Regions from separate parts of the Paenibacillus sp. JNUCC 35 genome, predicted to be linked through region 1. Evidence: riboswitches for the same ligand, from Rfam matches in the RefSeq annotation. Region 1 holds a riboswitch; the other holds the start of a gene.
The links. Region 1 has a riboswitch for ZMP and ZTP ahead of rpiB (ribose 5-phosphate isomerase B). Riboswitches for the same ligand answer to the same signal wherever they lie in the genome.
Positions count from the first base shown of each region.

Region 2: another riboswitch for ZMP and ZTP. It lies ahead of AC2TF6_RS11825 (bifunctional 5,10-methylenetetrahydrofolate dehydrogenase/5,10-methenyltetrahydrofolate cyclohydrolase); the one in region 1 lies ahead of rpiB (ribose 5-phosphate isomerase B).

Region 1 is NZ_CM177771.1:6,192,839-6,197,047, forward strand. It holds gene glyA (serine hydroxymethyltransferase) at 1-745, opposite strand, end outside; gene AC2TF6_RS28040 (TIGR01440 family protein) at 849-1,508, opposite strand; gene rpiB (ribose 5-phosphate isomerase B) at 1,538-1,996, opposite strand; ZMP/ZTP riboswitch at 2,161-2,241, opposite strand; gene AC2TF6_RS28050 (low molecular weight protein arginine phosphatase) at 2,344-2,925, opposite strand; gene AC2TF6_RS28055 (manganese efflux pump MntP) at 3,010-3,582, opposite strand; gene AC2TF6_RS28060 (L-threonylcarbamoyladenylate synthase) at 3,821-4,209, opposite strand, start outside.
Region 2 is NZ_CM177771.1:2,546,006-2,550,214, reverse strand. It holds gene AC2TF6_RS11840 (CGNR zinc finger domain-containing protein) at 1-31, opposite strand, end outside; gene AC2TF6_RS11835 (DinB family protein) at 230-724, shown strand; gene AC2TF6_RS11830 (cyclodeaminase/cyclohydrolase family protein) at 866-1,486, opposite strand; gene AC2TF6_RS11825 (bifunctional 5,10-methylenetetrahydrofolate dehydrogenase/5,10-methenyltetrahydrofolate cyclohydrolase) at 1,524-2,336, opposite strand; ZMP/ZTP riboswitch at 2,422-2,501, opposite strand; gene AC2TF6_RS11820 (MFS transporter) at 2,588-3,784, opposite strand.

The sequences.
Region 1 (4,209 bases):
TGTCGATTGCGGCAGCCCATGGCTTGCGGCACAGAATCAAACCGCCGCGCGGTCCGCGAAGCGTTTTGTGAGTCGTTGTCGTGACAAAATGGGCATGCGGAACCGGGTTCGGATGCAGACCTGCCGCAACAAGACCCGCGATGTGAGCCATGTCAACCATAAACAGGGCGCCGACTTCGTCCGCGATTTGGCCCAGTTTTTCGAAATCGATGATGCGCGGGTAAGCACTTGCCCCTGCAACGATCATGCGAGGTCTGTGTTTGAACGCGGCTTTGCGGACATCGTCGTAATCGATGCGGGAATCCTGTTCGCTAACGCCGTAAGCTACGAAATTATAGAGGATACCGGACGCGTTGACGGGGCTCCCGTGTGTCAAGTGTCCGCCATGCGCCAGGTTCATACCCAGGACTGTGTCGCCCGGCTTCAGCGCGGCCAGATAAACGGCCATATTCGCTTGAGCACCGGAGTGAGGCTGTACATTGGCATGCTCGGCCCCGAAAAGTTCCTTCGCACGGTCGCGCGCGATATCTTCGACGATATCCACGTACTCGCAGCCGCCGTAATAACGCTTGGACGGGTAGCCTTCCGCGTATTTGTTCGTCAGCACGGTGCCCATAGCTTCAAGGACCGCCTGGCTTACAAAGTTTTCGGAAGCGATCAGTTCGATTTTGTCGCGTTGACGGCCAAGCTCCAGGTTCATAGCCTCAACGATTTTCGGGTCCTGTTTACGCAAAAATTCTACCATCTATAACAACCTCCCATGGATTTTAAAATCACAATCAGTTTCACTTTGTACAAGCCGGATAAACAGGAAAAAAGATCCCCCGTTTATCACGGCTCCAGATGCATTATTCGCAGGCGCCGCTGTCTGCCCCACTTCCCGGACTTGTCCGGGCAGGAGCAACAGCGCCGGCGAATACGGGAATACCCTCGCTCTCCGGGACAGCCTCGTACACCGCCCGTTGTCCGCCAATCAGCTTCGGACGCGTATACGCCATCGTCACGTGCGCCTCACCCACCCGTTTCACGGGCGGGCGCACAGGGACGGCCACCCGGCGGAGGTGCATGCCAATCAGCGTGTCGCCGATGTCGATGCCCGCATGGGCGGCGATCTCTTCCACGACGCATGCGCGCTCCAGGTGCCGGTAAGCATGGGCGGCCATCGAGCCGCCCGCCTTGGGCACCGGCACTACATTCACCGGCTCCAGCCGGGAGTCTTGCTCCAGCAGCGCTTCTTCGACGACAAGCGCGCGGTTTAAATGCTCGCAGCACTGGAAGGCGAGCCGCAGCCCGTGTTCTTCCGCCACCCGGACAGCGGCGGCGAAAATGCGCTCGGCCGCTTCCGGCGTACCGGACGTGCCGATTCTCTGGCCCCGGACCTCGCTGGTCGAGGTACCGAACACGACGATCTGGCCGCGCCTTAAGCCGCCGGCTTCAATCAGTGCCCGGAAATTGGCCTCGACCGCAGGCCCTATTCCGTCCAGCCAGACTTTCTCGCCGTCATTCATACGATCACCTCCATTTAAAATAGAGCTCCTTACGGATGAATCGTATTCTTCTCTTCCAAAAGCTTCACTTTGTTCAGGCGGTTCTCATGACGTTCGCCGTGCGAAAACTCGGTCTCAATCCAGATCTTGACGATTTCCTGCGCCACGCCGGGTCCGATTACGCGTTCTCCCATAGCAAGCACATTCGTGTCGTTGTGCTCCCGGGTTGCTTTCGCGGAGAACATATCGTGCACTAGCGCGCAGCGGATGCCCGGCATTTTGTTGGCGGCAATGGTCATGCCGATGCCTGTACCGCAAATCAGAATACCTTTGTCCGCCTGCCCGTTAAGCACCATATCGCAAACCGGAACGGCGTAGTCCGGATAGTCGACCGATTGTTCACAGTTGCAGCCGACATCCTTCACTTCATGACCTAACGATTCCAGGTAAGGAACGATAACATCTTTAAGCCGGTATCCGGCGTGATCGGCGCCAATTGCAATTTTCATTGAAAAGCCCTCCTCGAGTGGGAATAAACTGCGTTTGGCTCTATTATAACCCAAACCGATCAGCCGGAGAAAAAAACCGGCAAATTCCGACTTAACCTGCACCTGTGTAATCGTTAAGAGACAATGAAAAAAAGAGCATGACACGCGTAAATACGCATGTACTGCTCTTTTGCCCAGGCGACCGGCCGTATACCCCGATGCTCCACTGTGGTTACACCCACTCGTCGCCAGTTACATCGGGTCTTCTTTTATGCCCCTATCTTACCGTATTCCCGCAAAACTGTAAAGCCGCTAAAAAATGAAGATTTTGTTAGGCCGGGCAGAAAGATAATGCGACCGTTTGACGCTCATCGGCTTTCCTTTAGCTTTTGAACCAGTTTAACGAGCGCTTCTTCGATTTCTTCCGCCGTATGGCGGTAAAGCTCCAACGAACCGCCGTAAGGATCGGAAATATCGTAATCCGGGAGTTGTTTTTCCAAGTGGATGAGCCGCGTCCGCTCTTCTATCGTGATTTCTTCGGAAAGGGCATGCTTAACCTGCACTTCGGCAATCAGCTTCTCCCATTCCGCGGCAGCCGTGACAACCTTGGGATCGTCTTCTACAAATTCTTTCAGTGTATGTGTTTTATCCGCCGCCTGCGGGAACCGCTGAATAACGGCGCGTTTATGATCTTGTGTCATCGTTAAGATGAGATCGGCCCAATCCACGTCTGCGGATCTGAGAAGACTGGAGCTGATAGAAGCTTCACAGCCTTTTTCACGCAAAACGGAGGAAGATTGCCGGGAAATCGGACTGCCGTCGGAAGCAAAAACCCCTGCAGAACGGATATGGACTTCCAGGTTATCCTGCCGGGCCATATGGCGCAGAATCCCTTCAGCCAGCGGGCTGCGGCATGTATTTCCGGTACAGACAAAAAGAATCTGTTTCATGTTTCGTCTACCTCCTTACAGAGTATTCCAACGGGTTATTCCGCTCTCTATATATTGTACCGTTTTTTTGAAATCAGGGACACTTTACAGCAGAAATTTCAGACCGAACAGCAGCAAAATCACACCGCCCAGCGCTTCTCCGTATTCACCGATCCAGCTTCCCACATGACGCCCGAGCATAAGCCCCAGAATCGACATGCCTCCGCCCAGCAATCCGAAAAGCAGCACCGTCAAAACCACATCCGTTGCGAAAATCCCCAGCGAAACGCCGACAGAAAAGGAATCCACGCTCACGCTTAACGCAAACAGGACCATTCCCCAGAAGGTGCGATGATCGAATGCATTGGAATCTTCTCCACGGAACGAGCTGTAAATCATATGGGATCCTAACAAAATGAGCAGACCGCCCCCGGCCGCCACGGCAACTTGTCCGAGTAAAGAGCCGAGATAATGTCCCGCATACATGCCGAGCAGCGGCATGAGGATATGAAAGAGACCGATCACGATGCTGATTTTAAGAATATGCAGCAGGCGTATACCCCTCATTCCGATTCCAATCCCTAAAGAAAACGCGTCAAAACCAAGCGCAATAGCCATGATGAAGATCGTCACCAGTTGGCCCCATACGAAAGGTGACACGCCCGCCAGTGCCGCCATTGGTATTTCCCCCTGTCCACTTTTTCTCTCTCAAGATATGCGGACAAACCGGGAAACATGCTATGGACTTGTACCTGTCTGCATAACCGGTACAGGCGGCTGCTTTTCGGAACGGAAAAGAATAAAGACGTTCCGGGGGATCTGCAACTGCCCGAAGCTTAGCCGCTGACGGCAGTTACTTTATACGAACCGGAGAGCTTAAGGCCGTTCTAAGGGCACCGGGTTTCCCCTTGTATGTTTAAACCCGGATGACTTCCTGACCCGCCGCTTTCAGCAGACGGTTCATGACGGCACGGCCTATTCCCGTGTCCGGGCAGCCTTCCGCGAGAATATACGTCACTCCCTCGCGGTCGAACTGCCGGAGCGCGGCATACAGCCCGCGCGCGATCGTCTCCGGCTCGGCTAGACGGCCGGAGGAGATTACGGCGTCCGCGTGATGCAGACCGCGGCGCTCGTCATAGGTGAGCACGCCCGTGCGCTCACCGCGGGCCTTGGCGGCGTCCAGGTCGCGCCGCATCCACTCGGCGACGGCCTCCGGATCGTCGCCCAGCACCACGCGCATGCTCCCCTTCGGGGCATAATGCGCGTACTTCATGCCGGGAGCCCGCGGCGTCCCGGCCGGTTCCC
Region 2 (4,209 bases), 2.6 Mb from region 1:
TGTTCATAAACTCTAAAGCCGAATTTTCCAAAACAACCTCCGAATAAAGATTGAGTCTTCTTCCAATTGATGTTAAAATTCAAAATGTAACCACCATAAACAAAATAGATAGTTACAATGAATCTGTGCGAATGGTCTGCACATCGGGCAGTCTTATCGCACAACCTATCCACACATGATGACATCGCCTTTCTAATTTTACACCATTCTTAATTTAGGAGGAAATCAAATGAACGGATTGGATCTTCTCAAACGAGGCTGGGAACACGCTTACGGAACGGAAGACTGGTATGCCCCTCTGAAAGACGCCGTCAGCGGGATAAGCGCGGAGCAGGCTTCCTGGCGGCCGCCGGGTAAAGCGGGCAATACCATCTGGGAGACAGTCAACCATCTGGTCTACTACAAGCAGCGGCTGCTGGAGCATCTCCAGGGCGAAGAACCGGACCACTGGGCCCAAAACAACGACGACACATTCAAAACGCCCGATACGCACGGTTCCGAAGAAGCGTGGCAGCGGACGCTTCGTGAGCTCGACGCCGTTCATACCCGCATCGGCAGCCTTCTGGACACCAAATCCGATCCGGACATGGACGCTCTATACCGTGATTGTCCGATCGGTTTCCGCATCGCCAGCATCATCCAGCACGACGCTTTTCATACCGGCGAGATCGTGCTGATCCGCAAGCTTCAAGGCTCCTGGCCGTCGACTCGCCGCTACGAATAAAGGCGCGGGCCCGTTAAACCAGCAAAAAAGCCGTCTGAAACTCTTCTTTTCAGAAGAAGCTCAGACGGCTTTTTGTATCATCGCCGGAACGGTACATCTTGCTGTCCATGATCGGAAAGCTCTGCCGCTCCGAGCGGCTTCTCAAATCCGCTCTCTTACTTGTACCAAAGCATCCCGTTTTATTTCTTCCGATTCTCTCATCAGAAGTGTTCCTTTGTCTCTGTACTCTTTCCGGTTGTCGGCGGACATGGCATTCAAGTTGATTTCCACCGTGATCCAGGCAGATTGTACCGCGGCTTCCAGCATCAGAACGGCAATTCCCAGATCGGACACCACATTCTTGTTGACTTCCGGGACCAGGACCGCCAGCCGCCGCATGACCCCGAGGCACGCCTCCATCAGTTCCAGCGGCACATCCGCCGCATGAGCGGAGGCTTCCCGGATAGCGAGACTCCGGGCTTCTTTCTCCGCGGGAGTGGAAGCCGGCAGCTTCAGCGCCTTCATGAACCGGCTGAATGAAGCCATATCTTTTTCCTGCAAGGATTCGAACCGCACGATGGCCTGCCGAAAAAGATCCGTATTCTCGAGCATCGCGGCTTCTTGCTCTTTAAACTTGGCGCCCGTGGTCAAGCAGGCGGTCATCGACCCCATGGACGCTCCGAGGGCTGCGGCCAAAGCGGCAATGCTGCCTCCGCCGGGCACCGGAGAGCCCGAAGAAGCCTCGGCCAGAAATTCGCGAATCGACTGATCGTACACCCTCATTTGTACGCTCCCTCCCCGATCTGCATTCCGACCGCTTTTAATTTTCAAACAAGATGAGCGTCGTTAACGTCCCTACGCCTCTCGGCACCGGCGTCATCGCCTTTACCCGCTGCAGAGCATCCGGACTTACATCCCCCGTTAATCCCGTGTCCGTTTCGTTGATGCCTGCATCGACAATAACCAGATCCGGATGCACCATATCCGCGGTAACCATCCCCGCCCTTCCGGCCGCTGTAATGAGGATGTCCGCACCGGCAATATGACGCGCGAGATTCTCCGTGTGCGAATGGCATACCGTAAGGGTCGCGTGCTCCCGCAGCAGCATAGGCATCAAAGGCCTGCCGACGGTCTCGCCTCTCCCGACGAGCACCACATGCCGCCCTTTCAGTCCGAATCCGAATTCCTGCAGAATGCGGATACAGGACTGGGGCGTTGCCGGGTACAGCCCTTTTGTGCCGAGGAAACAGGCAAGTTTACTGCCGGGCGTAATCCCGTCCACATCCTTGTCGGGGCGGATAAGCTCGAAAGCTTCGGACGGGTTCAAATGCCGGGGCAGCGGAAGCTCCAGCATGATTCCGTGCACGCTTTTGTCATCGTTCAGCTCTCCAAGATGTCCGAGCAATTCCGACTGCGTAATAGCCGGATCGAATTCCATCAGACGGTAGCCGATACCGAGTTTTTGCGCCGTCTTTTCCTTGGCTCTGGCGTAGTATTCGGAAGCCGGATCCCCTTTTAGGAGTACAACCGCCAGGGAAGGTTCTATTCCCCGCTTTTTCCACGCGTCCGTTTCTATTCGGATCGAGTCCCTTAACCGACCGGCAAGATCTGCCGTTTTCATTAACATTCCCATGTTTTCCGCCCCCCGATTTATTGGTTTCCTACAAAAAGAAAACAAAAAAAGTATCCGCAGACCGCGGTTTTCCGCTATCTGCAAATACTTTCGCCCAGGCGTACGGCTATATTTCCCGTGTGCTCCCCCGTGGTTCCCCACGTTCCGCCAGTTACACACTCTTCCAGTGGCCTCATTTTAGCACAGCGGGCGTTTTACGGTAAAGTGCCGGAGAAGCATTTTTTTCAAGACCGTTTGGCACACCGCCTCACTTACAAAGTTTGTACGTTTCCCGGCTTTCTGCTGCCGCGTTCTTTCAGCATCGTTCTCGTGATAAGCAGCATGGAGACGACAATGAGCGTAGCGGGGATGTAAAAGATGGACGGCGTGATGCCATCAATCAGCAGCGGCAGGAAATAGCCGACCAGAGAAGCCATTTGGGTAATCACGACATACAGGCTGGCTCCGAACCCGGTTTTGTGCAAAAACATCCGCTGGACGTAGCCCATTGCCACCCCGAGCAGCACGGCCACGTAAAACGAATACAGCGGCTGCATAGCGAAAAAGAACGGCAGGTAATCGACATTGGCGTACACCAGATAGACGATCAGCGCGAACAGGCCGGCGAATAGAATGACCGGCTTGAAGCCGTATTTCAGCGCCCAATAGCCCGCAACCGTCATAAACAACAGTTCGAACACCGCCTGTGCGCTCCAGATGTAAGACATCAGCTCCGGGTTGCCGAACTTCTCGTTCACGACAAGGGGAAGATACAGGCCCCGAATCGCATCGGCGCACGACAGCATAAGCAGCGCGGCCAGCATAGCCAGCGAGAAGGGCTCGCCGCTCTTCTTAAGGACCGCTTTGGAAGGCGCTTCCACCGTTTCCCGGTAAAACAACAGAAGGACGAAGAGTGCCGTGTACCCCGCAAGATTGCCCCAGAGCACCCCGTAGAAGGTGAACCATAAATAAATGTTCGCCCCCAGCAGCAGTCCCGCAAAAAAACCCACGCTGAAAGACGCGCGCAGCCAGAGCTGCGAAATCTCCACGATGTCCGGCGCCAGCTTCGAGAAATGGTTCCGGGCCATGGCAAACATCTGCCCCATAACCATCCCGGACGGGGCCGATGCGATCGACATGCCCACCAGCGCGGATACGTACCCGTCGGCTCGCATATAGATCAGCAGCCCGGCCGCACACACCACAGAAGCCGCCATGGGGATGATTTTCTTCCGCGGAATCTTATCGCTCAGAATGCCGACGCTGATCGTGAAAATCATATTGAGCACAAGCGAAATGGCAAAAATCGACGCGATCTCGCCTTTCCCGAGTCCGATCCCTTCTTTTAAGTAAATGGCGTTCATGGGCGCCAAAATTCCGACGCCGATTCCGTACAAAATCATCGCCAGGACCAGAATCCATGCTTTTTTGACGGAAATAAACAATTTGATGTCTGCCGCAACACTCATAACCGGCTCACTCCCTTCCTCTTCCGCATTTGTATACATCTAATTCGTTCCATTCGACAATTTCCCTTTTAATTCTAATTTATTTTCCAATTTACGATCTTTACAAAAAAATATCCAAATTTTCTGGATATTATGGAGGAGATGTTTTACTATTTAAACCATTTTATGTATATAAATAGTTCTAAAGACCTACTTCCATTGCTTCTGCCTTATACTATAATATGGATATGAGGAGGTGAAATGATTCATTTAGACATAAATTGACAGGAGGTAGATGCTAAACTTTTTGACAGGCAGGAATTAAAGCTCATTTGCTGCTCTCGGTAGATAGCCATTCACTGCTTACGATGCCGAATCCTGACCTATCCACCAGAATCACTCTGGTTTGTGTCATTATGATTTTTTACGATTCGCAGCAGTATAGT